DNA from 2 places in the Butyrivibrio sp. AE3004 genome. Region 2 is predicted to be linked to the other one. Evidence: riboswitches for the same ligand, from Rfam matches in the RefSeq annotation. Region 2 holds a riboswitch; the other holds the start of a gene.
The links. Region 2 has a riboswitch for thiamine pyrophosphate ahead of BV60_RS0106345 (energy-coupled thiamine transporter ThiT). Riboswitches for the same ligand answer to the same signal wherever they lie in the genome.
Positions count from the first base shown of each region.

Region 1 (15,899 bases), 110 kb from region 2:
AATACTGGAGAGGAAGATTACAGCATTTCATGATTCGGAAGAAAAAATGATAGCACATATTAAAAATGCAAATGTGGCAGATCTGGCTAAGCTCCCTTCTCCGGACGAGACTAAAGAATTTTATATGAGATACGGGATTCCGGAGTCTAAAGCAGAGTTCATTTCGGCAAATTATAAGACAAAGATTGAAATGGTAGAGGATATGCAGAAGGGAATGAAAATTTCGCTGTATAAAGAGAAAAATAAATAATGATATATGCAGCTAAGAGGCTGCGTTGTGTTTTATTTTGTGCTGATAACCCAATTGAACCCTGGGTTGAAGTTTCATTAAAGAAAAATAGAATGTGTTTATTTGCCAAAGAAGAAATATACTTTTGCTTTTTTCATTATTATGATGATAGTGTGACATAAACCCGTTTTCGATGGGAGGGCGTAAGATGAATATTTTTGAAATAATCAAAAAAATTATCTATCCTGCAATCATAGCAATATCAGTTATCCTGATGATTATTCTTGTTGTGAGCTATGTCAAAAATCTTCAGACAAGTAAGGACGATGCATTGGAAAAAACACCTATTGCAACGTTAAAACCAAAGGAAGACAAGGCGGTAGTTACTGTCAATACAGAGACAATCCGGGAAGGACTTGAGGGAATGGGAATACTTATGACCCAGGAATATTATTTTACTCAGGTCGAGAAGTATACAAAGGAAAAGAAGATTTTTGATCTTATACCCTCATCATCTGAAATGATGTACAGCTATGACGGTGCGGTAATGGCAGGGATAGATTTTGCGAAGATAACGATCGGTAAAGATGATAATAGAAAGACTCTGAATGTTAATCTTCCAAAGTCAGAGATACAGGCGGTCACAATAGACAAAGATACCTTTAAGGTCTTTTCTGAGAAGGATTCCCTATGGAATCCATTGAAGCTTGAGGACTATAACATGTCTCTTTCCGAGTTCGAGGATGCTGCCAAACAAAAAGCGCTGGATAGCGGAATACTTGAGAGATCGGATGAGCAGGCAAAAAATCTTGTATTGAATTTTATAAAGTCTATTCCTCAGACAAAGGAGTATGAAATCGTGTTTGAGTAAACAAATTTGCCGGTGACTGATCGGCATGATCCGTATTCTAATATGACCTCTTGAACGCAAAAATGAAGATGTGTTCAAAAATCCTGAGTTTAGATGAGTGAGGATTGTTATGGATATTAAGAAAACAACGTTGGTAGTAGTACTTATGCTTATTGCGGTTATATCCTTTACGAAGGTTGCGCCTTGGGCAGGTAACCCGCAGAACCACACTTATTATGTTGAAAAGACTGATGAAAAGATTGCAACGGTAATGACGTTGTCAGGAGGCGCTGCGGCGACTTCAGCAACACTTTCGGTTCTTCCCGGGGATATTTGTACTCCTATTGCGGAGCAGCTGGCAGAGCTTGCCGGTTACTTCCTTTTGATATTAAGTGCCCTTTATCTTGAAAAATTCATGATAGGAATCACCGGGTATGTGGCATTTTCGTTTTTTATTCCGCTTGCGTGCCTGATATTTGGCTGTGCGGTCGTATTTGACAAAAAGAATTGGAAAACCGTTGCCTGCAAAATAGCATTTATTGGAATCGTAATATTTACGATAGTGCCTGCAAGTGTAAAACTGTCCGATATGGTGTACATGACTCAGGCAGAAAGAGTTAATACAACGGTTGAAGAGTACAATGAACTGGACATCGAAAATGAAGCTGATTCAGGAATACTTGGAGAAATCACTACATTGAAGAATGATACCGTTGAAAAGGTTACTTCATTTTTAAGCGGTCTTTTGGAATCCCTGGCGGTTATGATAGTGACTTCGTGTGTGATTCCAATACTTGTTTTTGTATTTCTCATTTTTCTTGTAAAAACTATATTTTCAACAAATGTGATCATACAGCAAAAGTGAGTAAAAGAGGTTTACAGCCACCTTCCTTAAAGTTTAGAATAAAGATAGATTCCGGAACGATTTTTATCTTTGAATGCAAGAATTCATAAGGTGCCGTTTTTGCACAAGGAGGGCCTATGGAGGAACTATATCAAAATGCGGAAAATCTGCTTCGTTATATAGTTGAGTTTTCTACTATACTGCTTGAGTTTTTCGGTATAGGAATACTTGTGTATACGGCTGTTAAAAGCTTTATATTCTGGATAAGGAAAAAAGATTCGATAAGATTGGAGCTTGCACAGGGAATAGCCCTGGCTTTGGAATTTAAGCTCGGTGGCGAGGTTTTAAGGACTGTTGTTGTAAGAGAATGGGCTGAACTTGGAATCCTTGGCGCTATTATCGCTCTTCGGGCAGCACTTACCTTCCTTATTCATTGGGAAATCAAGAATGAAGAGAAGGCACTTGAACCAAAAAAATAGGTTCAGGTACCGGTTAACATGTGAATATAGATACAAACATGAAAAGGAGCTGTGAAGACATCATTTGATATGCTCCCTTCTAGGTAGACAAGAGAAATAATAAAATCTTGTACTGCTTGGGAGGGAGCATTTTTATGTCCAAATATAAGATAGATCCAGATGAAAAATTAATGACAGTAAAGGGGATTCTTGATGGAAAAGAAACACAGTGCCATGCAGCAGCAAGGCTTGGAGTTGCACTCACATCCGTACAACTATGGATTGCCATTTACCAAAGCGATGGCACTGAAGCATTTTATGATGTGGGTGTCAAAAGTATAGAAACACCCTAAAAATGCACATTGATAACTGAATAAAGCTATGTTTTAGTGCTGATCTGCGGTAAAATATTAGTATCAAATCCAGTATTTAACGAGGTTTCAGCCATGTCATTCATCTTAAATGATCATCAGCAAGTGTCTCTTTTTGATTCTCTTACATTTCTCTCAGAAAGAAAACAGAAGATGCTTGAAAGTTCATGGGCTCATCAGTTTTCGCAAGAGATCTTTGTAAACATCAATGAGATGCTGTTTGCTCCATTATACAGCAGTAGTACCAACTCAAGACCAAACGCTCCAATAAATGTTATCGTTGGCGCAATGATGCTTGCTGAGTTCAATGGCATTTCTGAGGATGAGATGATCGAAACCATGGAGTTTGATTTCCGTTATCAGTATGCTCTTCATACTACCAGCTTTGAGAAGCAGCCAATCAGTGACAGGACTTTCAGCCGTTTCCGTGAAAGAGTCTCAGCTTATGAACTTGTGACTGGTATCGACCTTGTTCATGAGTGTATGGTTTCGCTTTCTGATCATATCTGCAAGTTCATGGACTTAAACCCTAACATTAGACGTATGGACAGTATGATGATTGAGTCTAACATCAAGAAGATGGGACGTCTGGAACTGTTGTATACCTGCTTGTCAAATCTTGTAGCAAGCCTTAAACGAGGCGGTTACAATGACAAGATCAAAGGGTTGGAAGCTTATGCGGATCCTAACAACAGGAATCGTGTCGTATATTACGAAAAGGATATCCCTCAGTCAGAACGGATTCAAAAAGTAATCGATGATGCGGTCAAACTTCTTCCAACATGTAAGGATACCCATGGAGAAACCACTGACTATCAACTGCTTGAAAGAGCAATCTCAGAACAGACCAAGGATGATGGCAATGGCCATATCATTCCGAAAGATAAAGGTGAAATGAATGCCACTATTCTTCAGAATCCAGCTGATCCGGAGGCAACCTTCAGAAGTAAGGCTGGTAAAGAGCACCGCGGATATGTAGCCAATCTCACAGAAACTGTTGGTGAAAATGGATCCATTATCACAGACTACCAGTATGATGTGAATACCAGAAGTGATGCATCATTCATCAAGGAATACATCGACAACCAGGAAGAATCTCCTGAAGCTATAGCGCTTATAACCGATGGAGCTTATGACAGCCATGAGATAAAAATGCAGGCTGCTAAAAAAGGCATTGCAGTTTTCTCAACAGGCCTTATTGGTAAACAACCAAATCCTATACTTGCTGAATTTGAGATCACAACTGAAGGTACGGTATCAAAATGTCCTGCTGGAAATGTTCCAAAGAGCACTTCTTACATAAAACAGACAAACAGCGCACGAGTATCTTTCACAAGAGAAACATGTGAAAACTGTCCGCACCGATGTGAATGCAATCCGAAGCTGAAGAAGCGGACTGCCACAATGGTTATATCCTTAAACTCCAGAAAACGTTTGTTAGGATCTTTGGAGATTCTGGATGATGATACCAGAAATAAAATCGGCAGAATCAGGAACGGTGTAGAGACTTCACCGTCAATCCTCAGAAATAAATATGGCGTTGATAAAATGCCTGTCCGTGGAAAGCTAAAGACAAAATACCGCTTTGGCTTTAAAGTTGGTGCCCAAAATTTCGCCAAACTGATGCGGTTTATTAAAGGTAAATCGAAATGCCGGGCATTGGTTATGGAATGACGGTAATAAAGGGGATGAATATGCTCCTCAATAAGGAAATCTGTCATCAAACATAGTTTTATTCAGTTATCAATGTTCAAAATACATGTCAAGGTCACGTATAAATGTGACTTTTGGCACCTACATCATTTTATCAAAGAAAATACAAAAAATATTCCAAGGAACTGAAGGAGAAAGCAGTTCTGGAGTATATAAATGGAGAAGGCTCATTACTATCTATATGTCAGAAATATGGCATTAGAGCAAAAAGTAAGTTACAAAACTGGATAAAGAAATATAATGATCATGAGGAACTGAAAGCTTCCGAAACAGGAGGAGTAACCATCATGACCAAGGGGAGAAAAACAACATTTGATGAGCGTGTAGAAATTGTTCAGTATTGCATTTCTCATGATTGCAATTATGCAGAAACTGCTGAGAGGTTCAAGGTATCATATCAGCAAGCACGAAACTATACAGTTAAATATAAGGCCGATGGAATTGAGGCTCTTAAAGACAGGCGTGGAAGAACCAAGTCTAAAGAAGAAATGACAGAATTGGATAGGTTACGCGCTGAAAATAGGATACTTCGTGCAGAAAAGGAACGTGCTGAAATGGAGGCTGCTTTCTTAAAAAAACTCGATGCAATAGAGAGGGGGTGGGACTGAGCCTTATCCGTCATGAGCAGGTATATCTTGCTATTAAGGCAGAGAATGATGAACATGGCTATCCAATTTCTGCACTCTGCAAAGTGGGAAATGTTAGCCGAGCCGCATACTATAAATGGTTGCATAGGGGGATTCCAGCCTACGAAACTGAAAACAAACGTATAGCTGATGAAATAGAAAAAATACACACAGAGAGCCCTGATAAAGGATATCGACGTATTAGAGATGATCTAGAACGGTACCATGATATAAAGGTAAATGATAAACGTGTCCTTAGGATCTGCCGTAAAAAGGGAATTAAATCCACTATAAAATATGCCAACAATGGATGCACAAGACAGGCGGCTAATCCTCAATTCATTGCCGAGAACATCTTAAATAGAGAATTTTCGGCAGATGCCCCTAACCAAAAGTGGCTGACAGATGTAACGGAATTCAAATATTATGTGGATCAGGAAATTCATAAGATATATTTGAGTGCTATCCTCGATTTATATGATCGAAGAATCGTATCATATGTGATAAGTGATTCGAATAATAACCCATTGGTATTTGATACATTTGATGCTGCTATAGTTGCAAATCCTGGTGCAACACCATTGTGCCACAGTGATAGAGGATTCCAGTATACAAACAGACTGTTCCACGCGAAGTTAGAGGCTGCTGGAATGACTCAGAGCATGTCAAGAGTGGCAAAATGCATCGACAACGGTCCCATGGAAGGCTTTTGGGGAATAATCAAGCGAGAGCGGTATTATGGAAAAAGATTCAAGGATAAAGCTTCATTGGTTACGATGATTGAGGAATACATTGAATACTATAACAACAGACGTTTACAGAGAAATCTTGGTGTTCTTACGCCTATAGAGAAACATAATAATTATTTGCTGGTGGCATAAAAACTGCCATCAGGAGAAAAACTGATGGCAGAAAATTTATTTTTTTGACTGTCTACTTGACGGGGAGCGGTTCAGACATCATTTCACAGCTCCTTTTTTCTTTTGAAAGCTAAATAATATCGTTTTTTTATCGGCGGTTCTTTAAATCGCTGATTTGCTGAAGTATATGCTTCTCGTTGTATCTAAAGAATATTACTGCACCGATAAAACAGGTTATAAAGGCTACAGCTGCAGTTGTACGATAGCTTGAGGCTGTTTGTGAAACGGTTACGGAAGTGAAGGTAACAAGCGCAATTGCCTGCCCCATTTTAAATGCAAAGGTTCTTGCCGCAAAGAACATACCGCTTCGGTCTTCGCCGGTCTCGAGTCTTGTAAGTTCTGCAACATCAGCTACACAAGCCTGGGGAAGTATTCCAAGGATTGCCATGGGAACAGCTGCTGAAACTGCTATGATAAAGCCCCAGTGAAGGCCTTTTCCGCATATGGTTGTAATGCCGAAAACTAGGCAGTATGCGAAAAATCCCACGATAATAAGTGGCTTTTTGCCAATCTTTTTTGCCAGGATATTTACAAGAGGATATAAAGTTATACTGATTGCTGTCATGGTGGCAGTAAGAACGAAGGTCCAGGTGTCTTCGATTTCCATCAGCTGTGTTTCATAAAAAGCAAGCCCTGTCTGGAATAAAGTGAGCGCAAAGAAATAAATCACGTCACTGTAGACAAAGCGTCTGAACTGACCGTTGGAAAAAGTAATTGCCAGCGACTTGAAGGGTCTGGTATTACTTGGCTTTGAATCAATATAGTCGCGTTCATTTATATAGAATGCGGGAATCAGCATTGCCAGGCACGCTATTGCAGACATGATTGCAACCGAAATACGGATGGAGTTCTTTTGACCAACGGATCCCTGCAGAGCTCCCGCAACATTGGGAAGCAGGAAGGAAATGCTCTGTCCGAGAATAAACGTAAAGGATATGAAGGTTGATACATTTATGCGGTGCTGCTGTGTATCACCAAGCTCTGCAATCAGCGCATTATAAGGTGTGCAGAACATGGTCATGAAAAGGTAGAAGACCATGAGCAATATGAAAAGAACGGTATCGTTAAGACCTGTGCTCGCTGTCTGAGGAAGCGTAAACAGACCGATTGTGCAAAGCGAGAAGGGAATGGCCATGGCACGCATGAAGGGGATTCTTCGTCCTCCCTTGTAATTGCTTCTGTCAGACCATCCTGCTATAAGCGGATCTGTTACTGCGTCAAAGATACGACCTGCTGCAAGAACAAGACCAAAAAGAGTGAGTTTAAATAATATCGGTGACTGAGTAATACCTGATGCAAATACGCCTGTGTTGGGGTTTTGCTCGCTGGGCATACCGGTGTAGTAATAAACCATCCAGTTTGAAACTATTCCCGAAAGTAGGCTCCAGCCAAACTGCCCAAGCGCAAAAATCCATAGAAGTCTGTTTGTTATAGGTTTTAACTCTTTCATTTATGAATACTTCCTTTCGATGTTTATAGAAACTATTATACTACTATTTAGTTTTTTAAATATGCGTAAATGTGCATAAATATGGGGATTCAGAAATTGTACAAATTTAAGGAACGATCAGTGTGGGGATTGTTTGCTACTATATAACATCAATAAAAAAACTAATTAACGATTTTTGAAAAAAGGTGTTGACTTATTTTGAAAATTTGTTATTATATAGAAGTTGTCGCTGATAAATACAGCGCAGACAACTGAATGCGGAAGTGTCGGAATTGGCAGACGAGCAAGACTAAGGATCTTGTGATGGCTACATCGTGTGGGTTCAAGTCCCATCTTCCGCACGAAATAAAAAGGGATTAGCAGGAATGTTAATCCCTTTTTTATTTTGTGCCGAGGAGACCTTGAACCCTAGGTTCAAGGTCTTCTCGCAGCATAGCTGCTTTGTCGGTCCGTCCGGTAGGAAAAGGTCCCCCGGACCTTTTTCTTAGTCCACCTTACTCACAGTGAATTCTTAAAGAAATATGTTGGGATTTTTTGGATGAATGATACAATGAAACAGGATGTTATCTGTGGAAAAAAATATTCCGGGATAAAGTACTAAGTCCTCAACTTCAGGGGGCGGGTGAGGCGCCGATGAGGATATTTTAAAAAATCAAAAGAACATACAGCCGGAATCGGTGTTTTTCTACTACTATCTTGGATGCTACTAATAGTAGCAATACAATTTGTTGTAAATGGGCTAAAAGTAAAATCAAAATTGTCCACTATATAGGTAGTGGTTTATAGTTGTTTATGGTCGAAGTTCTGCCTATATCCTGAGAAATGCAGATATAGGCAGTTATAATTTAAGCTGTAATACTGCCTCAATTAAGGAAATTAATCGCAAAAAGGTCTTATTATCCATAAGTTGTTTGAAAAACTGATTTGGGAGGAGTTAGGATGATGCTGGGGACGGGTATCATGCCGGAAGCTTGTAAAGAACGGATTTGACATACTTTTGAGAACCTCAATGTGAGTAGGATTTGGTGTGGTTATTATTTGGGAAAGGAGCTGTTATGGAGAATGAATTAAGAGATAAAAACGGTCTTACAGAAGCTGAGTATTTAAAGGACTATGATCCTGACAGATGGAAAAAGCCATCGCTTACGGCAGATATTTGCATAATTGCCAAGGGAGAAGGCGGTGACAAGGTTCTTCTTATCAGACGAGGCAATCATCCATGTCTTGGTAAGTGGGCACTTCCTGGCGGCTTTTCTCAGGCCGGAGAGAGAATTGAAGAGACTGCATCAAGAGAGCTTGAAGAAGAGACCGGTATAAAAATGGATGCAAAAAAGCTTACGCTTGTTGGTGTATACAGTAAGCCCGGAAGAGATCCGAGAGACTGGACCGTATCCTGTGCTTATCTTGCATGTGTGAAGGAAAATGAAATAAAGCCAATTGCCGGCGATGATGCTGCAGATGCAAAATGGTTTTTGGTAGATGAGGCAGATGGGGATTTTTCATTGAAGAATGGGGAGCTGATGCTTAAACTGTCAGATCTTGCATTCGATCATGAGGATATTTTCAGGGATGCAGTAGATAAAATCTGACTTCTTGAAAGACGGGGGACAAGAGTAAAAAAGGCTGCCATAAGAATGAATAATTTCACATAAAAGAGCAATAAATGAAAGGCTATGTTTTCTTCTATTATTTATAATGGAAAAAGACATAGTTTTTTTGAAAAGGAGACAGAAATGTACATTACAGACGATGGAATAAAACTAAGCGTAGAGCTTGATATGCCAAAGGAAAAAACAGAGAAGTGTCCCATTTGTATCATTATCCATGGTTTTACCGGATATAAGGAAGAACGCCATCTATTGGCTGTTTCGGAGGCTATGAATGAAATCGGAATGGCTACACTTAGAATTGATATGTATGGTCACGGAAAAAGTGAAGGAGAGTTTAGAGACCACACACTTTACAAGTGGCTTTCAAACGGAATGGCAGCAATTGATTATGTCAGAAAGCTGGACTTTGTCACAGACATTTACCTCTGCGGACATTCCCAGGGAGGACTTACCGCAATGCTCCTTTCAGGTATGGAGAGAGACAGGGTAAAAGCTCTTATTTCGCTTTCTGCTGCAACAGTCATTCTTGAGGGTGCAAAAAAGGGTAACCTTTTGGGACAGGATTTTGATCCCGACAATATTCCCGAGGCTCTTATGTCATGGGATGGAAGGGAGCTTGGCGGAAATTATATAAGGGCAGCCCAGACACTTCACCTTGAGGATGCCGGAGCAAGATTCGATAAGCCTGTTCTTATAGTTCATGGCGATAATGATGAGGCTGTACCTGTTAATTATTCGGTTGAATCAGCGAAGCTGTTTAAGAACTGCAGGCTTGAGATCATTAAAGGAGATACGCATTGCTATGACAATGACCTTCCGGCTATGATTTCAGTTGTAAAAGACTTCCTTAAAGAACAGTTATAATTCGCTTTCTATGAAGATTTTTGTGCAATAACAGCAGATTCTGCCGGCCGAATTTGTTCATTGGTTCCAAAAAAGCTCGAAACATAGGAAATGTTTAGCATTTATTATGAATGAATGCTAAAATGTTCTGTGTACAGCGGTTTTTTACTTATGAGACTTTTGGAGGTAGTATGAGAAAAGCAGAGACTTTGGCAGTATTAATTTGTACTGTAGGCACCGCCTCTCTTTCCGGATGCGGAATGGCTTCTTTGAATGATAATGATTCGGAAGTGGTCGTCGATGAAATTGTTGCAAGCAGCGAAGAAAATGCCGCTGTTTCTGCCGATGTGATTCCGGATGAAGAAACCGCAACAGCCGATACTGTTGTAACAGAAGACAGTCTTGTACATAAGGTCTCTGACAGTGGCGAGGCAAAATCTGTCTTTTTATCCAAGGTGGCTGAGTCTGCAGGGGTATCTGCCGATAAAATAAAATACTATCTTATTGATGATTTTGACTCTGACGGTTATTATGAGGGCTTTGTTCTCGACAATAATGAATTGGACGAAGATACTAATACCTGCCGGGGAAAAATATGGTTTGTAAATGATGAAGGCTGCACAGTACTCCACGACGATTGGGAATATGTAGTAAACGAAGATGATACTGTTCTTGGTGAGTGGAAGCTTGATGACAGAAACTTTATATATTTCAATGAGTCATATACCACGGCAGCAGTATCTGCTGTGTATTACGTGGAGGATTCGGAGGTATATGAGTCTGATATTTCCAAAAAGGGCTTTGTAACGAGGGTCGGAAAAACCGGTGACTTTAATCTGACATTCAGTGCCTATGACTATATGTATACCTATGACATAGGAAAGGAAGACGAAGCCTCAAATATGGGGCACACCTGGAAAATATATTATTATTTTTATGATAGCTATGACATGGATTTCAGAGAATACGGTGGAACTGCAATTACAGAAAATGAACTGGAAAAGATATGCGGGTTTGACCTTGCAGGTGAAATCAGACAATCAGGCTATCAGATAAATGAAATTTTCAGAAGAGGGAACGGTATCATTAATATGATGTGGGTGTCAAAAGTATAGAAACACCCTAAAAATGCACATTGATAACTGAATAAAGCTATGTTTTAGTGCTGATCTGCGGTAAAATATTAGTATCAAATCCAGTATTTAACGAGGTTTCAGCCATGTCATTCATCTTAAATGATCATCAGCAAGTGTCTCTTTTTGATTCTCTTACATTTCTCTCAGAAAGAAAACAGAAGATGCTTGAAAGTTCATGGGCTCATCAGTTTTCGCAAGAGATCTTTGTAAACATCAATGAGATGCTGTTTGCTCCATTATACAGCAGTAGTACCAACTCAAGACCAAACGCTCCAATAAATGTTATCGTTGGCGCAATGATGCTTGCTGAGTTCAATGGCATTTCTGAGGATGAGATGATCGAAACCATGGAGTTTGATTTCCGTTATCAGTATGCTCTTCATACTACCAGCTTTGAGAAGCAGCCAATCAGTGACAGGACTTTCAGCCGTTTCCGTGAAAGAGTCTCAGCTTATGAACTTGTGACTGGTATCGACCTTGTTCATGAGTGTATGGTTTCGCTTTCTGATCATATCTGCAAGTTCATGGACTTAAACCCTAACATTAGACGTATGGACAGTATGATGATTGAGTCTAACATCAAGAAGATGGGACGTCTGGAACTGTTGTATACCTGCTTGTCAAATCTTGTAGCAAGCCTTAAACGAGGCGGTTACAATGACAAGATCAAAGGGTTGGAAGCTTATGCGGATCCTAACAACAGGAATCGTGTCGTATATTACGAAAAGGATATCCCTCAGTCAGAACGGATTCAAAAAGTAATCGATGATGCGGTCAAACTTCTTCCAACATGTAAGGATACCCATGGAGAAACCACTGACTATCAACTGCTTGAAAGAGCAATCTCAGAACAGACCAAGGATGATGGCAATGGCCATATCATTCCGAAAGATAAAGGTGAAATGAATGCCACTATTCTTCAGAATCCAGCTGATCCGGAGGCAACCTTCAGAAGTAAGGCTGGTAAAGAGCACCGCGGATATGTAGCCAATCTCACAGAAACTGTTGGTGAAAATGGATCCATTATCACAGACTACCAGTATGATGTGAATACCAGAAGTGATGCATCATTCATCAAGGAATACATCGACAACCAGGAAGAATCTCCTGAAGCTATAGCGCTTATAACCGATGGAGCTTATGACAGCCATGAGATAAAAATGCAGGCTGCTAAAAAAGGCATTGCAGTTTTCTCAACAGGCCTTATTGGTAAACAACCAAATCCTATACTTGCTGAATTTGAGATCACAACTGAAGGTACGGTATCAAAATGTCCTGCTGGAAATGTTCCAAAGAGCACTTCTTACATAAAACAGACAAACAGCGCACGAGTATCTTTCACAAGAGAAACATGTGAAAACTGTCCGCACCGATGTGAATGCAATCCGAAGCTGAAGAAGCGGACTGCCACAATGGTTATATCCTTAAACTCCAGAAAACGTTTGTTAGGATCTTTGGAGATTCTGGATGATGATACCAGAAATAAAATCGGCAGAATCAGGAACGGTGTAGAGACTTCACCGTCAATCCTCAGAAATAAATATGGCGTTGATAAAATGCCTGTCCGTGGAAAGCTAAAGACAAAATACCGCTTTGGCTTTAAAGTTGGTGCCCAAAATTTCGCCAAACTGATGCGGTTTATTAAAGGTAAATCGAAATGCCGGGCATTGGTTATGGAATGACGGTAATAAAGGGGATGAATATGCTCCTCAATAAGGAAATCTGTCATCAAACATAGTTTTATTCAGTTATCAATGTTCAAAATACATGTCAAGGTCACGTATAAATGTGACTTTTGGCACCTACATCATTAATATTAATTATTCCTCTGAAGAAAAGGACGATGTAAGCGTGACCGTCACTTATATGAATGCTACATATGATGAAAAAACAGGTGAATTTGCAGATGTTTGGAATTCGGGAGAAAAAAACTGGCAGGATTCAGATTATGGCGGAAAATACTTCGATGCGCTCACGCCGGATATAGCTGTTTATAAGTGATCAGATTAAAATTATATCTATTGAATAAAAAAATCGAAAAATTGCTTGCAATATTACCATGCATAGTGTATAAAGAGTAAGAAAATTTAACAGACGGGAGCTTGTATTACAGGCTGAGAGGAAGGTATGACCTTCGACCGATAACCTGATTTGGATAATGCCAACGTAGGGATGACTGATGGGGATATGTTCAGAATGTCGCGGAAGCAACCAAATGGGTGCTTCCGTTTTTTTTCTTACATGAATTACCCCGGTATTTCCGGTAAGATGAAAAACGCTTTGCTATGGATGTGCATCGGCGCAGGAGGAATATATTCCTTTTGCATAAGTAGTAGTTCTTACCGTCTGGATGGTTTTGAAAATTTTTGAGAAACTTGGGAAAAGGAGAACGGTATGAAAAAAAGTAACTACTTACTCAGATTGGTGATGCTTGCTATGTTTGTTGCGCTTGGTGTTGTAATATCACCAATTCTGAGGGTTGAGGGAATGTGCCCGATGGCGCATCTTATCAACATCACATGCGCAGTGTTCATGGGACCTGCTTATGCACTTTTATGTGCTGTACTGATCGGTATTATCAGAATGCTGATCATGGGGATACCCCCGCTTGCCCTTACGGGAGCGGTTTTCGGGGCAACTCTTTCAGGTATTTTCTACAAATTATCCAAAGGAAAAATAATTGCCGCAGTGCTTGGAGAAATCATAGGCACAGGTGTCATCGGTGCAATAGTATCATATCCGGTGATGACATATTTGTGGGGCAAAGAAGGACTTACATGGTTTTTCTATGTACCATCTTTTATCTGCGGAACTCTTATAGGGGGAAGCATTGCTTTCCTTCTTCTGAAAAGACTTGAGGCAGCAGGAATACTTTCAAAGATTCAGAACAGTTTAAGGGATACTGAAACAGAAAAACATGAAAAAAATAATAAAGGTGCGGTGGCGTAAATGGCAGCTTTAATTCATTGTATTACGAATCCGATTTCAATGATGCAGTGCGCAAATGCCATTCTCTCTTTGGGTGCAAAGCCAATCATGGCAGAACATCCGGCTGAAGTAAACGAGATTACAAAAACAGCATCAGCCCTTTTGATAAACACAGGAAATATAAGTGATTCCAGAATGGAGGCAATGAGAGTTTCCTTAGAGACAGCGCTTGAAAAGAAAATTCCGGTAGTTATAGATGCTGTCGGGGCTGCCTGTTCCAGACTAAGGCGGGATTTTATTCTGGAGCTTCTTGGGATATACAAACATAATCCGGGCAGCCTTTTACTTGTTAAGGGAAATTACTCGGAAATAAAGGCTCTCCTGGATGAGACCTACAGATGGAAAGGCGTTGATGCAGCTGATGATCTTTACATAGATGAGATAGCTTATCTGGCCGGAAAGCTTTCTATAGAGCTCGGGGCTTTAGTACTGGCATCCGGGGAAAAGGACATTGTTACTGACGGGGATAAAACTTTTTTTATAAGTAACGGAAATAAGCAGATGGGACAGATAACCGGGACAGGCTGTATGCTTGGCGCAATATGTGCCACATTTCTCGGAAAAGAAGAAAAAGAAAAGCTTACTGAAAAAGCCACAGGTATTGTTGCAGATGCCTGCAGCTTTTTTGGAATAGCGGGTGAGATTGCCGAGAGATCACTTGGCGGGAACGGACAAAAAACAGGCTGCGGAAGCTTTTTAATAAGTCTTCTTGATGCGCTCTCGGTTGTTGATGACAAAATGCAGGAAAAAATGAAAATGGTTGATGTGTCAAAAACATGTGTTTATAGGTGAGCCGGATAAAAGGTTGTGTATAGAGATGAGAGGAGCAGTTAAGTGGGGAATTTGGAGCGTGAAAAATTAAAACTTTATCTTGTTACAGACAGCACAGGGCTATCTGAGGAAGATTTTTTGAAAAAAATAGAAGAAGCCATACTTGGCGGGGTATCCATAGTTCAGATAAGAGAAAAAGATAAGTCTACAAGAGAGTACATTGAACTTGCGGCAAAGGTTCACGAAATAACAAAAAAATACAAAGTTCCTCTCATTGTAGATGACAGAATTGATGTTGCTATGGCGATAGAGGCAGAGGGGGTGCACCTTGGACAGAGCGACATGCAGATTGATACCGCAAGAAAAATCGTAGGCAAAAATATGATAATCGGGGCCACGACAAAAACAGTCTCTCAGGCACTTCTGGCATATGAGAAAGGAGCTGATTATCTTGGAGTCGGTGCGATTTATCCCACAACAACAAAGGTAAAGACTGTGCTCACATCAGTAGATACCTTGAAGGATATATGTAAGGCAGTCCCTATTCCGGTAAATGCCATAGGAGGACTAAACAGAGATAATTTGCAGATCTTAAAAGGAGCACCCATAGCAGGCATTTGCGTTGTATCGGCGATCATGAAAGCAGCTTCTCCTAAAGAAACAGCAAGGAAGCTTCTCTTTGTTTTTGAGGAACTGGAGGAGTCATGAAACAAAAGACAGTTCTTACTATTGCAGGAAGTGATCCTTCAGGAGGCGCAGGGATACAGGCAGATCTTAAGACCATGGAAGCCCATGATGTGTTCGGGATGAGTGTTATTACAGCTCTTACTGCACAAAATACCATGGGAGTAAGCGGAATTATGCAGGTTCCAAAGGAGTTTATTATAAAGCAGACGGATGCAGTCTGCTCTGATATTTTGCCTGATGCGGTAAAAATCGGAATGCTTCCCGATGTTTCGGCGATGGAAGCTGTAAACGAGATGATTGATAAATATGAGCTTAAAAATGTGGTTCTTGATCCGGTTTTAAGCTCAACTTCCGGAACGGAGTTTTCGAGAAAAGAAGCACTTGATTATTTAAAGAACAGGCT
Region 1 is NZ_JNLQ01000002.1:830,257-846,155, forward strand. It holds gene BV60_RS0106800 (HipA domain-containing protein) at 1-250, shown strand, start outside; gene BV60_RS0106810 (DUF4230 domain-containing protein) at 438-1,100, shown strand; gene BV60_RS0106815 (hypothetical protein) at 1,210-1,944, shown strand; gene BV60_RS0106820 (DUF1622 domain-containing protein) at 2,061-2,402, shown strand; gene BV60_RS0106825 (helix-turn-helix domain-containing protein) at 2,537-2,734, shown strand; gene BV60_RS0106830 (transposase) at 2,828-4,426, shown strand; gene BV60_RS0106835 (helix-turn-helix domain-containing protein) at 4,540-5,073, shown strand; gene BV60_RS0106840 (IS3 family transposase) at 5,064-5,972, shown strand; gene BV60_RS0106845 (MFS transporter) at 6,100-7,461, opposite strand; tRNA gene BV60_RS0106850 (tRNA-Leu) at 7,719-7,802, shown strand; gene BV60_RS20980 (NUDIX domain-containing protein) at 8,517-9,050, shown strand; gene BV60_RS0106860 (alpha/beta hydrolase) at 9,195-9,935, shown strand; gene BV60_RS0106865 (hypothetical protein) at 10,106-11,029, shown strand; gene BV60_RS0106870 (transposase) at 11,134-12,732, shown strand; gene BV60_RS23145 (hypothetical protein) at 12,818-13,051, shown strand; TPP riboswitch at 13,137-13,241, shown strand; gene thiW (energy coupling factor transporter S component ThiW) at 13,445-13,999, shown strand; gene thiM (hydroxyethylthiazole kinase) at 14,000-14,830, shown strand; gene thiE (thiamine phosphate synthase) at 14,882-15,517, shown strand; gene thiD (bifunctional hydroxymethylpyrimidine kinase/phosphomethylpyrimidine kinase) at 15,514-15,899, shown strand, end outside.
Region 1: linked by a shared signal. The riboswitch ahead of thiW (energy coupling factor transporter S component ThiW) and the one ahead of BV60_RS0106345 (energy-coupled thiamine transporter ThiT) in region 2 are both predicted to bind thiamine pyrophosphate.

Region 2 (15,899 bases):
GCTCATTCAAACCAAGCATAATATAAATCTTGGAAAATTGTTTCCTTGAAAGAGCATCTAAAACGGTTGTCTTTTCCTTAGGCAACTGATCCTCCGGTATTGTGGTAGCTGCTTCGCCCTCTCCCGGTGCCCCTGCGTTTTCATCACCTGCTTCCGTAAGAAGATAATCGCTTTCTACAGGAAGTACCGGCACAGATACAAATGCTTTATCATCAAGTCCGTATATTGTCAGTGATACCTTCGCATAAAAAGTTGCATGCGCATTAAGTTCAGGACAATACTCAGATAGCCCTACCGTTCTCGAATCGCCTATAAAAAGTGCATCATCAAAATAATCATCAGTTACACTTGTAAGAACATAACTGTCGTTAACAGGTTCTTCAACAATTTCAGCTGTTGTATCGTCAAAGGATGCATTATCTGTATCAGCTAAAGGCTCATTCCCTGCATTTCCTGATGTTACTACGAGTGCGTCTCCGTCCGATACTGCTACTGCATCTCCTGATGTCACTTCACCCGCATTTCCGGAAGATACGTCCTGTACTGCATTTCCATCAGAAACACCTGTATCCTCCAATGCGTTTCCCGAAGAAATCTCTACGTTTGAAGGAATTAGTACCTCCTCAGATTCCTCTAAAATCTCCGGACCTTCCATTTTTATTCCGAAAAGCTTCTCTCCTGCAAGCGCAATAAGATAAGGCGTCTTCCCCTCCATTATGCGGTTCAATGGCTGAGTCAGCAAAGGCTCATCAGCAAAACTATATTCAGTTTTTTCATACATATACCCCTGTCCAAGAGCTGAATCGGCAGTAAAAAAGAGTGCCACCACCACAATTCCCATGGTCAGAATATGCTGAAAAAATGTTTTCATATTCTTCCTGCTATAACTATCAAATTTATTTAAAAGTTAAAATACATAAACGGATTACCCGCTTTGGTAGATACTATCGCTGCGCACACCCAGAACAGTACCAGCATTACCACTCTGACGGGCCAGTCTCTTCTGTGCCTTGCAAAAAAGCTGTAAACTCCCGGAAGTAAAAGAGCAAGTCCCGCAAACAGGAATGGGTAATACATTGACAATAGCTTTGCAAAGTCGCCCGGGTTTATCGCTACACCAATTCCCGTAAAAGGGAACATTCTGCCAAGATAATTGAATAAGTCCTCTTTGTTTGGCAACGCAAAAATAACCCAGGTTATCGGAATCATTAAAAGTACATTTACTCTACCTATAATCTTTAAGAGTTTTTCATTACGTGACCATACAAACTTTTCAAAAACGATCATGCAAAATAGCATACCTGCCCAGATCATAAAATTGACAGTGACACCATGCCACAATCCGGTAAGAAGCCATACAATTGCAAGATTTTTTATTGTATTGATCTTACCTGCCCGGCTTCCTCCCATAGGGAAATATACATAATCTCTAAACCACGCTCCCAAGGTCATATGCCATCTGCGGTAAAACTCACCCACACTTTTTGAAGAATATGGATGATCGAAGTTTCTCACATAAGGGAATCCCAGCATAACTCCGATTCCCGCAGCCATAAGCGAATATCCCCAAAAGTCAAAATATAGATTAAGTGAGTAACAAACCACTCCTGCCCAAGCCAGGGGCGTAGAAATACTTTCATATCCTATGGTTCCCATATCGTTCCACATCATGGCAAGATAATCAGCTATAATTGCCTTCATAGCAAAGCCAAGAGTAAAATAGACAAAGCCTTCTTCAATCTTATCCAGATACACAGGTATTCTATCCTTTAATGCCTTTGATCTGTCTTCCTTTGCAGAAATAAGCTTATTCTTTTCAAAATCGGAATATCTCATAATAGGTCCTGATATAACCTGCGGAAACATTACGAAATAAGCGGCCACTTCAAAAATACCGGGACGCTTGCCTATTTTTCCCATGTAAAGATCAGCCTGGTAGCTCACCATTTTAAATGTGAAAAAGCTGATACCGAGCGGAAGCCCAAACTCACTTCCGTAACCGGCAAGAAACTTGAATGAAAGAAGAAGCAAAACATCCAATGAAACAATCAGAAACAGACTGATCTTACTATGTTCCTGACAGCCGTAAGATAGCAGGATATTAGCCACTACCGCAGCCAGTAAGATAACCAGACTTCTGGAATCCCCAATAGCATAAAAAGCAAGGCTGCCCACAAGAAGAATCAGTGGGCGCAGCCTTGATGGTAATAAATAATATGCACAAAGAAATATCGGAAGAAATCTGAATATAAAAGATAAATCCGAAAAATTAATCATATTAGGGTTAATTTGAAGCATTATTAATCTCTGCTAACTTTGTCTCGGCTGAGCTTGCACTGCTTGTGTCCGAGAAATCGTTTACAACCTGGTCATAAATGACCTTCGCATTATCAGTGTCACCACTTTCATAGTATGCATTTCCCAAGTTATAAAGAGCATCAACATTGGTATTATCATACTGGAAAGCTTTGGAAAAGGATGCAATAGCTGTCTCAAAATCCTGGTTTCTGTACGCATCAGAGCCTGTCTGATAGCTTCTCTTGGAAAGATCGCTTCCGACCAATGTCATAAATGAATTATATAGTTCAGTAAACTGTCTTGTCGCAGGTCCTTCCAAATTATTAAGATCTACGCCCTTCATCTGTTCTTCAATACTGTCAAGGTCGCTTGGTGTAGCCAGATAAGTTGCAACAGCTGCCATAAGATCATTTGCCGCAGAACCTGAACTGTCCGTCTCCTCATATGAACTTACTTCATTTTTAAGGGATTCAAGCTCAGTATTAAGCGAAGCTATCTGTTGCTCATATTCACCAAGTTTTGCCGACTTAGAATCAGATTCCTCACTTATCGCAGAAATCTGTTCTCTGAAGCTTGCGTTCATAGACTGTATTCTCGCAGGTAAAATAAGGTAATATGCTGCTGCGATTCCAAGTACAACTCCGAGAACAATTCCCCAAATTGAGCCGCTTCTTGTCAAAACATTTGAACGCACAGGCTGAATTATAGTTTCATTACCACTCTGGTAACGTACAACATCCGCCTTTGCATTTACTTTTTCTTCACTCGCCTTACTATCCTGTGGAAGCATCATTGATTCGGCTTCCTTAAGATATCTGGCAGCCATAACATTGCCGGTATCAAGTTTTAAGCTCTTTTGTGCTTCGGTTTTAGCCTTCGCATAATTGCCGTTGTTCAGATATAAAAGCGCAAGAAGCAGATGAGCCCTTATAAAGCCGGGGTTCATCGATAATACTTTCTTAAGCTGTATAACGGCCATGTCAAGCCTATCCTGATGACAATGATTTAGCGCTATATTGAATTTCTTTATTGTCTGATTAAAGGCCTCTAAGCGGGAAGGATCATTACGAACCAGATCCATGTAGTCATCAGCTGCGTTATCTTCAGGTTTAAGGTTCTTACTAATAACCCATTCACTCAAAGCAGCAACTACTTCACCGCATTCATAATAAACCAATCCTAAAAGGTTTCTGGCCTGAATATTACTCTTATTAAGTTTAAGACTCTGATGCAGTGATTCTACGGCTCCTGAAAGATCTCGGATCTCAGCACGTTCAAGCCCTTCATTATAGTAACGGTTTGACAAAGATATAATTCGTTTGTAAACCTTTACTCCCGCACCACAATTCGGACAGTAATCACGTTCAGTAAGTTCTGCCCCACATTGATAACATTTCATAATTAGAAGTACGTCCCCTCTCGTCTATAAACGCCTGTCAGTGGATGCGTGTCTGTCTAGCGGCTTCCTCAGCCTTAGCATCCTTCAGCAGACTCACAAGTACATCTGCCATATCGTCAAGATCCTGATTATAGATTATTTCCTCAGCATCCTCAATTTCGAGGCTTGGACGAAACTTCTTAAGTTCATTTTCAAAATTGATCATTATAATGCTCCCAAAAACTGACTCATAAGAAAAGCAAAATTTAGTTACCTGGCATTATACCAAGTGATTCCCTCACCTGTCCTACCAGGTATAATGAGCCTGCCGCAAATACGACATCCCCTGCCCCGCGATCGGTAATTATATCCATAAGCGCATCTCGCACACTGGTATAATACGAAAACCTGATTTCAGGTCTGTCTTTAAAATGACGAAGCTCCGACTCAAAAGCCGCTCTTAACTGTGATTCGGACACAGATCTTCCTGTTTCCAAAACAGAAACACAAATACGATCAAACAGTCCGCTTTCCAGAATCAGCTTTATCATCAGATGATATTGTTTATCTGCAACAGCTCCAAATAAAAGTGTTCTTTTTTTGTCACACGGAATCTTTTTTGCACATTCAAGAAAAGCTTCCATGCCATCAACATTATGCGCACCATCAACATACATACCGGGAAGAATAAGTTCCATTCTTCCGCCCCACTTGGCCTTTCTGAGGCCATAGCTTATATCATCATCCGTTATATTGACGCCCATATCTCTAAGAGCTCTGGTACACATTATCGCAATTGCGGCATTCTCTGTTTGAAAATCCGCAACAGTTTGCAAACGCAAATCGCAATATTTATCATACTGAGATTCATATGAAAAATCAATGCAAATATTCCCTGCATCATCCGGAGCATTGTTTATCTCAGTAACATAACCGGGTTCAACTCTATAAACCTTTGCAGAAAGTTCAGCAGCTCTCTTTTCAATAACTTCTGTACTGACATCTCTCTTATTATATACAACTACAGGAGTATTCTCCTTTATTATTCCTGCTTTTTCTCCGGCAATCTCGGAAATTGTATTGCCAAGATACTGCATATGATCCATTCCTATCTCGGTTATTACATCCAAAACAGGCTCATGGACACTGTTAGTGGCATCCAGTCTTCCGCCAAGTCCGGTTTCAAGGACCAGGTAGTCCACAGGGTACTTTGAGTACAAAATCATTGCCATAAAAAACAGGAATTCAAAATACGTAGGGAAATAGCCATCAACAGAATAATCCTCTATTTTCCTGATGAGATCACCGAATATCTCACAGAAGATAGCATCTTCTATCGGTTTTCCGTTCACGCAAAATCTTTCAGTCGTTTTCACAAGATGCGGTGATGTGAACATTCCGACTGTAAAGCCGGCCTGTCTCAATATCTCTGAAAGATAATTACAAACTGACCCCTTACCGTTTGTACCTGCGACATGAATTATCTTCATTCCAATATCGGGGTTGCCAAGATACTCAAGGAACTTCTTTGTTTCCTCCACTGAGTGTTTCTCGGTAAATGCAGGTATCTGGTCTACGAATCTGTCACATTCGTAGAACCCCAGTCTCTCACCTGCATCAAGGCGACCGATCATATCGCCAATACTTTTAGTCATATCTTCATTCATAACCCATTTATCACTTTTTCAGCTGCGCAAGTCTTTCCTCAACCTGTGCAAATGTCTGCTCATATTTCTTCTGCTTTTCTTTTTCTTCCTCAATCTTTTCAGCCGGAGCCTTTGAAAGGAATTTCTCGTTAGTGAGCATGTTCTTTGATCTCTTAAGCTCGCCTTCAAGACGCTTCTTTTCCTTTTCAAGGCGCTCTATCTCAGCCGCAATATCAACAAGATCTGAGAAAGGCATGTAAATTGTTGCCTCAGCAAGCACTACTGATACTGCATCCTCCGGGATACCTGCCTTGTCATTCTGACATACAGATTCGGAAGCTCCGCCAAGTGTCTCAAAGAAAAGCTTACCGGTACGGAAAATATCAAGTACCTCTTCCTTCTCTGAAACAACATAAACCAATGCTTTGCGGGAAGGTGCAACATTCATCTGTGTTCTGATATTACGGATGCCTCTTACAGCTTCCTTTATTGTCTCAATTGCTTTCTCATCTGCGGCATAGTTCCATTCAGCCTTATATTCAGGCCATGATGAGATCATTATAGACTCCTCTTCATCCTGAATTGTGCAGAAGATTTCCTCAGTGATGTAAGGCATATAAGGATGAAGAAGTTTTAATCCATTAATAAGTACTGTCTGGAGTGTCCAGATTGCTGCTTCATGGGATTTCTTATCATCTGAATTGTACAGACGAGGCTTAACCATCTCAATGTACCAGTCACAGAATTCTTCCCAAATAAAGTCATAAACCTTCTGAACCGCAATACCAAGCTCAAACTTATCCATGTTCTCAGTGACTTCACGGATTGTATTGTTGAGTTTTGAAAGGATCCAGTGATCAACAGGTTCAAGCCCTTCAGGTGCAGGCTGATGGATTGCACTCTTTTCATCCTCACCCATATTCATCATGATGAAACGTGAAGCGTTCCATACCTTATTTGCAAAGTTGCGGCTGTTCTCAACACGCTCATAGTAAAATCTCATATCATTTCCGGGTGCATTACCTGTAACGATAGTGAGACGAAGAGCGTCAGCACCGTACTTATCGATAACTTCGAGCGGGTCAATACCGTTACCCAATGACTTACTCATCTTACGCCCCTGGGAATCCCTGATAAGTCCGTGGAAAAGCACGGTCTTGAAAGGATATGTACCCATCTGCTCATAGCTGGAGAATATCATTCTGATAACCCAGAAGAAAATGATATCATAGCCGGTTACAAGCACATCTGTAGGGAAGAAATACTTAAGCTCAGGTGTCTGCTCCGGCCATCCAAGTGTCTCGAAAGGCCATAAAGCAGATGAAAACCATGTATCAAGAGTATCTGTTTCCTGCTTAAAGTGTGTGCATCCGCACTTAGGACATACTGAAGGTTCTTCCTTGGCAACAACTGTCTCTCCGCATTCCTCACAGTAATAAGCGGGGATTCTGTGCCCCCACCACAGCTGTCTGGAAATACACCAGTCTCTGATGTTATCTGTCCAGTTAAAGTAAGTCTTCTCCATACGCTGGGGAATAAGTTTGATCTCACCCTCTTTGACAGCTTTAACAGCAGGCTTTATAAGATCATCCATCTTAACAAACCACTGCTTTTTGATCATAGGCTCAACTGTTGTACCGCATCTGTCATGTGTGCCAACGTTATGTGTATAGTCTTCAATCTTAACAAGAAGTCCACGCTCTTCCAGTTCCTTAACTATGGCGTCACGGCACTCATAACGATCCATACCCTCAAACTTGCCACCGTTTTTATTTATGGTCGCATCGTCGTTGAGAATATTGATTTCTTCAAGATTATGGCGCTTACCAACCTCAAAATCGTTAGGGTCATGCGCAGGTGTAATCTTAACCACACCTGTACCGAATTCCATATCTACATAGCTATCCTCTACTATAGGAAGCTCTCTGTTAACTATAGGAAGAAGAACCTTCTTACCCTTAAAGCTCTTATATCTGTCATCATCGGGATTTACCGCAACTGCTGTATCTCCCAGCATTGTCTCGGGACGTGTTGTAGCAAACTCAATAAAATCAGTCTTGCTTACTGTTCCGTCCTCATCAATTACAGGATATTTAATATGCCATAAATGTCCTGCCTGTTCCTCATACTCAACTTCGGCATCCGAAATAGATGTATTACATACCGGACACCAGTTGACAATTCTATTTCCTTTATATATATAGCCTTTTTCATGCATCTTCACAAAAACTTCTGTAACTGCCTTGTTGCAGCCCTCATCCATTGTGAAGCGTTCACGATCCCAATCGCATGAGCTTCCGAGCTTCTTAAGCTGTGATACGATTGTTCCGCCGTATTCCTTTTTCCACTCCCATGCCTTTTCAAGGAATTTCTCTCTTCCGAGATCATGCTTATCAATTCCCTGCTTCTTAAGTTCATCTGTTATACGAACCTCAGTAGCAATACTGGCATGGTCAGTTCCGGGCTGCCAGAGTGCATTATATCCCTGCATTCTCTTCCATCTGATAAGAATATCCTGAAGAGTCTGGTCAAAAGCATGTCCCATGTGCAGCTTACCTGTGATATTCGGCGGAGGGATTACAATTGTGAATGGTTTTTTAGTCTCATCCACCTCAGCATGAAAATACTTATTGTCTTCCCATTTCTTATAAAGTCGGTCCTCGATTCCTTTTGGATCATAAGTTTTTGCCAATTCTTTTCTCATTATTAATGTCCTCTTACCATAGAATTACATATACCGTACTATGATATTTCAATTCCGGTATTTTTGTCAATCCAGTGCTGCTGTAATCAAATACATCGACTTTTTTCGCCGGCAATAAAGAGGTCTTAAACCGTCTCATGACACAGATGTCATTATTATTTTCTGGTTTACATAGTATTATTGACTATATTAGTATCATGTTGGAATTTCGATTATGATGTGGCTAATATCGTAAACCATCAGTAAATGCTATTTTATGCACCTTTCGGAATAGGCGTTTCCAAACTATCCCCAATTTCCACAGAGTTATCCACATGTACACGCGTGTCATTTTTTAGTGTTATCCACCTCAAATTGTATAGATATCATTACTATTTTTCAAACAATTCAAACTATTAGCAACATTTAATGGTTGACATAATATTATCAATTCTAATCATTATGTTAACCATAACTCATTTTTATCTGAAAATACCCCGTATACTTATGATAGTTTCCAATCATCTACCTTCGTCAATCCGCTTCCAGAGTGCGTTTACGTCATTTTTGACTCTATCGGTCGATGTTTTTATGATCCCCTTCCATTCCCTTGGAAACAGTTCAAAATATGATCGTTGCAAAAAACGCTCATCCAAAAGTGCCACTATCCCAAAATCCTCTTCAGTCCTTATAACTCTTCCAGCAGCCTGAAGAACTTTGTTCATTCCCGGATATCTGTAGGCAAAATCAAAGCCATCCTCGCCATCAAATTCAAAATAATCTTTTATGATTTCCCTTTCATTACAAACAAGAGGAATGCCTGTACCAATAATTATTACGCCAATAAGGCTATCCTTTTTTAAGTCAATTCCCTCGCTGAATATTCCACCCATCATGCAAAACCCCAAAATACTCTTTGACGGTTCAACTTCTATTTCCATATTTATCACACTGCCAAGGTCAATATCATTCCCGGGTGTGAATCTACCTAGAAATTCATCTCTTTCCTCTTCACTCATTGACTCACTCTGAACCAGGATTTCCTGATTGTCTTCATCATAGAATTCCTGTTCAAAAATGAATCCAACCTCATCCATAAATTGCCTTGATGGAAAAAAGATCAGATAATTTCCGTTTCTAGCCTTAACAATAGCATCTATGTAAGCAGCAATTTTTCTGTATTCATCCTCACCTCGTCTTGCATATCTGCTTGTAACATCACAGGCAACAAGTCTTCCGCATCTTGAACTGTCAAAAACAGAATGCGCATATATTTCATAATCTTCTTTTTTCCCACCAAGCAGTTTTTTGTAATACTGTATAGGAAGCATTGTCGCGGAAAATAATATCGTTGACTTTGCACGTTCCATGCAATTAAACAAATTATCGGATGGGTCCACGCAAAGCAGTTTTATTCGAAAGCTCCCTTCTTCACAGTTCTCGGAGTATATAACATATTTATCGTTAATTAGTTCGTAAATATTTGCAAATCTGGATATTTCAAAATAAAAATCAAGAATATCATCACGGAAAAGTCCTTCCGAATGCTCCTCAAGATAATTTGAAATAACAGAAATAAGCAGATTAATTCTCTGCATTATAGGTGATATATCCTCTAAAATCTCGGCAGAATCATCTTCTTCCATAAGATTCTCCATTTCAGAAGACAATGCTCTTACAATTCCCGCAATTCTCGGATGAGCATCCGATATCAGCGCTTCAAAAGACAAAAGCATATCAAGAACTAACTCGGCACTGTACATATCCCTGCCTCTGTCCAGTAAATTATGTGCTTCATCTATCAAAAATATATTATTTCCACCGGGTCCGGCTGCAAAAAACCGTTTCAGATATATAAACGGATCAAAAACATAGTTATAGTCGCATATTACCGCATCCGCAAAAAGACTCATATCAAGAGAAAGCTCAAAGGGACACACATTGTATTTCATGGCATACTTAATGATCGTTTCCCTGTCGAAGCTGTCAGCATTTGTAAGAAGCTCATATATACAGTCGTTTATCCTGTCAAAATGCCCCTCCGCATAAGGACAGGCAACCGGATTACAATCACATTTATCCAGGAAGCATATTTTTTCTTTTGCTGTGAGCGTTACGGTTTTGAATTTCAGTCCCTGTTTCTGTCTTAAGAGTTCAAATGCTTCCTCTGCAACAGTTCTTGTTATTGTTTTTGCGGTCAGATAAAAAATCCTCTCTGCCTTATCTTCACCGATAGCCTTTACAGCAGGAAAGACTGTAGTAATGGTTTTACCTGTTCCGGTAGGCGCCTCGAGAAAAAGCTTCCTTCCGTGATAAATAGTCCTGTAAACACCAGCAGCAAGCTCTTTTTGCCCCTCTCTGTATGGAAAGGGGAACGCCATGCCATGTATGGAATCTTTTCTTTTATAGTCCCATGTGGCTATATATTCCGCCCATCGGTGATACGATAAAATAAGCTTATCAAACCATCCTATAATGCCTTCAGCAGTATATTCTTCCTCAAAAAGCTTCGTTTCCTCTGTATCGATATTGCAATATGTAATTCTTACACAAATATCCGAAAGCTCTCTTTGTTTCGTCAAAATGGCAGCATAGCATTTTGCCTGAGCAAGATGGACCTCATCGGGTTCTTTTATATTCTTGAGTTCCCTGTAAGTGCCCTTTATTTCATCCACAAGTAACGGCTTATCTTTTCTTTCCATAACGCCGTCTGCTCTGCCATCAATAGTCAATATGTAATTTTCACTTGAATAGGAAAAACTAAGCGATACTTCGGCCTGATACTCAGGTCCCATGCTTTTTTGGATCTTGCGATGAATTCTGCCACCTTCCTGCATGGCAGTATCCGGTGCATGATGAATTCGATTGTCAATATTTCCCGACCTTAAAAGGAACTCGACAAGGCTCCTGACTGAAATCTTTATTTCTTTCATTATGAATCCTTCTGATAATTATAATGAAGTATTTTCACATAATAAAACATACGAAAAACTCCCCATGACAGTATATCATGGGGAGCTCATTTATCAGATAATTATTTATAACGCTTCGCACTAAGTGCATTATTTACTACTACTTGTTGTAAATCAGTTACTATTATCCAGTTGCTTAATTAGCAAGCAACAGCATGCTCGCTAAGATATGATTCGAAATCCTGGTTGTATCCGCTATATCTAACTGTAAGTGGACGATCGAAGTTGAGTCCAAAGACACCAAGAATGGACTTAGCATCTACTGTAAAACGATTGTAGGATACATCTACATCGAAATCGCACTTTGTTGCAGCGTTAACAAAATCCTTTACCTGATACGGTGTTAATTTGATTATCTTCTTCATTTCCATATTCTTAAATCTCCTTACTCGAATGATTATATCTCATAAAACTGAAAAAATATTGTAGGTTTTCTTATGTTTTTCTTAAGATTTTCTTAAAACGATTAAGTTGATATGTTTTCTATCTATATTCGCATTATTAAATCATGATTACTGAGTATTTAATTAATAATTTTTTTATAGACAAATGTAATTATTTATAGATTATTCAATTTTTTTCTTGCGCTATGAAATAAAAAGCGTTTTAATCTTTATTATAGTTTAGAGAGGAGCATGGTTATGGAAAATCTAATAATTCCCAAAGATTACACTTCAGCACTAAATCTCCACGACACACAGGTAGGCATAAAAACAGTTAAGGACTTCTTTCAGAATACTCTTTCAGAGAATCTGAACCTTCTTCGTGTTACCGCACCTTTATTTGTGGCACCGGAATCAGGTTTGAATGATAACCTTAATGGCGTTGAACGCCCTGTTGCTTTTGATATTCGTGAAGAAAATGAACGCCAGGCTGAAATTGTACATTCACTGGCAAAATGGAAACGTTTTGCGCTTAAAAAATATGGTTTCAAGGTCGGCGAAGGTCTGTATACCGATATGAACGCAATCCGCAGGGATGAGATTCCCGATAATATCCATTCCGTGTTTGTTGATCAGTGGGACTGGGAAAAAGCTATTAATAAAGAAGACAGAAATTTCGATTTCCTGAAAGATACAGTTCGCACTATATATAAGGTACTCCGTAAAACAGAGAAGTACATGTCAATTCAGTATGATTATATTGAAGAAATACTTCCTCACGATATATTCTTCATTACTTCTCAGGAGCTTGAAGATATGTATCCCGGCAAAGATGCCAAGGAACGTGAATATCTTATTACAAAGGAGAAGGGTGCTGTTTTCATCATGCAGATAGGTGATCTTCTTGCATCAGGTGAGAAGCATGACGGCAGAGCACCGGACTATGATGACTGGGCTTTAAACGGTGACATCCTGGTTTATTATCCTGTACTTGATATTGCACTTGAGCTTTCATCAATGGGTATCCGTGTTGATGAGAATTCTCTTAAGACCCAGCTTGAAAAAGCAGGTTGTACCGAAAGGGCAGAGCTTCCTTTCCAGAAAGCTATCCTCAACAAGGAGCTTCCTTACACAATCGGTGGTGGTATAGGACAGTCAAGACTTTGTCTTTTCTTCCTCAGAAAAGCACATATCGGAGAAGTACAGTGCTCTCTCTGGGATGAGGAATATACAGAATTTGCCAGAAATAATGGTATTCCGCTTCTTTAAATTCAAAAAATAATGTTGACATTACCAACAAAATAGCTTTTAATTAAATCGATTTAAGAACTGAATACTACAAAATTTTTTTGCTAGGGGAGCTTTGCTGAGATGATGTTTTTCCATCGACCCTCATTACTTGAACCGGATAATACCGGCGTAAGGAAGCATTTATCTGATAATTAGTATCTATTTATTTTGATAAAGAGAACCTCCCTATAGCAAAATCAGGGAGGTTTTTTATTGTAATGCGTATTTTACATAGCATTACAAAAACAGACCTCCGTTAACATTTCGTCGGATATATGCATAAATTTATACCAGGAGGTTATTATATTATGTCATTATTTTTACAACAGGTAGAAGATACCTACGAAATCACAGTTGAAGGCTATGGCTTACTTGTAGTCTTACTTATAGCAGCGCTGATCGCAGCATGCTTTTTCACGGGAAGAGACAACAAAAACCACTTTTCCTCCAAACAACTTGTTTTCGCTGCAATGTGCGTTACACTTGCAATGATAACAAATATGATCAAGATATTTGATATGCCAATGGGTGGTTCAATAACTCTCTTTTCCATGTTCTTTATAACATTTGTAGGATACCTTTACGGACTGAGAGCAGGACTTACCTCCGCTCTGGCCTATGGTCTTCTTCAACTCATAACCGACCCGTACATAATCAGTATCCCGCAGCTTATCTGCGACTATATACTTGCTTTTGGTGCGCTTGGTCTTTCAGGATTATTCTCAAATAAAAAGCATGGTATGGTTTTAGGATATCTTACAGGAATCACAGGACGTCTTTTCTTCTCTGTTCTTTCAGGCGTGATATTCTTTGGTCAGTACGCAGCAGATTACGGAATGCATCCCTTTACCTATTCACTCGCGTACAACAGTCTGTATATAGGCGCAGAAGGAATACTCACAATGATTCTCATAAGTATTCCTTCCGTAAAAAGTGCCTTTAACAGGATTAAATATCTCGCTAATGAAGATGATGTAAGAGAAAAATTCTCCCATGCATCATAACGACAATATTTTACAGTAATATAGTTTCACCAAGGGTGAAGGAGTAGATAACTCTCTCCTTCACCTTTTTTTGTACAATTCTTTCAAGTGCCTGTTGATAGTAATCAAGCTGAACCTTGTACTTTTCAACAAGCTCCTCTGCTCTTCTGACTTTATCGGTTTTATAGTCAAGAAGTACTATTCCATCATCCTCTTCAAACCAGACATCGATTATTCCCTGAATAAGGACCTGTTCGGATTCCGGGAATTTGGGATTCACCAGATTTGCACTGATTCCCATCATAAACGGAGATTCCCTGAACAGCTTTCCTTTAAGCATTGCCTGCTTCATTCTGCCGCCAATCTCACTCTTATAGAATTTTAGGAAATCCTCCGTCTTAACGCTCTCAAATGCACCGGCCGGAACCTTTCCCTTTTCCTCCATGTGTTTGATCCATCCGGAAAGATCTGCTGTTATATCATCGATAGAGTCATCTCCCGTTCCGTATAAAAGCTCCATAATTCTGTGATAAATAGTACCTCTTGCGGCACCTACTGCCTTTTTCTCTTTATCCGATATAAATTCCGGTACGATCTCTTCTTCCGGTATAAGCTGATATGCGGGTTCGTTCTCACTTTCAAGCTGTGCTTTTTTCAGTTCCGTGACTGTTGTTTTAACATAGAGGTCCTCATAATTTGAAAAAGCATAACTATGGCTGAATCTATCCTCAAAAAGCTGCACATACTGCTGTTCTTCGGGAGAAATATCAAGAGTCAGCTTTTGAAGCCTTACCTTTGCAGATACCTCCTCCGTAATTTCCTTTGCAGTAAGCTCATCCGCCGACATCAGCCTGAAGGCAAAAGGAGGCTCATTGCCTGTTTCTTTATCGGTTGCCTTAACAGGCTCGCAATCTATGCCTGCTCCCTTGCAGATAGCCTCAAATTCAGAGTGCCTCGCAAGCGCCATTAATACCAAATCCTGATAGGAACCTGCAGAATTTCTAAGATAATAAGGCAGAAGGTATGGCTGCTCAGTATCTTCCGGCTGTCTGTTCCTAAAGCTCATATACTTTTGAAGCTGCCCGCCCAGTTCACTGTCAGCTATTTTCTCGCCGTCTCCAATCTTGGTCTGCCCTGTCATAATAAGCTTATCCTTAGCTCTGGTCATAGCAACGTAAAGAATTCGCATTTCTTCGCCCAATATATCAGACTTCATAACATCGCTCATAACACTCTTTCTAAGTGTCCTGTATTTTATGCGATGCTCAAGATCCAGCGCATTTGCGCCCATTCCCATATCCATATCAAGAACAACAGACTGCATGGTATCCCTGTAGTTAAATGACTTGGACATGCCGGATAAAAACACTATAGGGAATTCAAGTCCCTTACTCTTATGAATACTCATAATACGCACAACATCGGCGTTTTCATCAAGTATATTCGCTTCACCGTAATCCACTTCATATTTTTCAAGCTGTTCAATATATCTTACAAAGTGGAACACACCGCTAAAGCTCGTTCTTTCGTAGTCAGATGCCTTCTCGCAAAGCATATTAAGGTTAGCAAGACGCTTGGCTCCTCCGGGAAGCGCTGCGCAATATTCTCCGTAATGCGTATCATTCAGGATATGACGAATAAGCTCATTTACAGGTAAGTACTCGGCCTTTTTCCTGTATTCATGAATAAATGCCAGAAAATCACTTATTTTCTTTGCCAGTTTTTCACTAAGTATGTCTGCTTCAGCTGATGTATCTTCCGCCTTCTCGCTATCCCCATTCCTGTTATCCCAATCACCGGTGTACTTTAACAAAATGTCATAGAAGCTGTCATCATCAAACAGATTTTTTTCCGCGTCCTTCTCTCTCATTCTGTCAAAGGATTTTATAAGTGCCAGTTCCTCATCCGAAAATCCGCCTATAGCAGAATGCATCACACTGACCAAAGGCACATCCTGTCTGGGATTATTCAGGATTCTTAAAAAATTCAATACCGTAACCACCTCTGTAGCTGAAAAATACCCTGTTCTCGATTCCACATAGGCAGGTATTCCCTTACTTTCAAGTACCTTTCTGAAAACATCATCCCATCCCTTGGTAGTTCTTAGAAGAATAACTATATCCCCGTACCTTACGGGTCGCAGCTCCTTATCTTCACCTGTGACAATACCGGTCTTCATCAATTCCGCAATTCTTGAGGCTATCATCCCCGCCTCTGTTTCCTTCGCTTCCTCGGATGAAGAATCTTTAATATCAGCAAGCATCAG
Region 2 is NZ_JNLQ01000002.1:725,006-740,904, reverse strand. It holds gene BV60_RS21750 (GDSL-type esterase/lipase family protein) at 1-871, opposite strand, end outside; gene BV60_RS0106385 (MBOAT family O-acyltransferase) at 901-2,277, opposite strand; gene BV60_RS0106380 (tetratricopeptide repeat protein) at 2,285-3,697, opposite strand; gene BV60_RS23465 (hypothetical protein) at 3,735-3,902, opposite strand; gene BV60_RS0106370 (bifunctional folylpolyglutamate synthase/dihydrofolate synthase) at 3,943-5,343, opposite strand; gene BV60_RS0106365 (valine--tRNA ligase) at 5,354-8,026, opposite strand; gene BV60_RS0106360 (ATP-dependent DNA helicase) at 8,527-10,938, opposite strand; gene BV60_RS0106355 (HPr family phosphocarrier protein) at 11,118-11,348, opposite strand; gene asnA (aspartate--ammonia ligase) at 11,619-12,629, shown strand; TPP riboswitch at 12,705-12,803, shown strand; gene BV60_RS0106345 (energy-coupled thiamine transporter ThiT) at 12,959-13,654, shown strand; gene addA (helicase-exonuclease AddAB subunit AddA) at 13,665-15,899, opposite strand, start outside.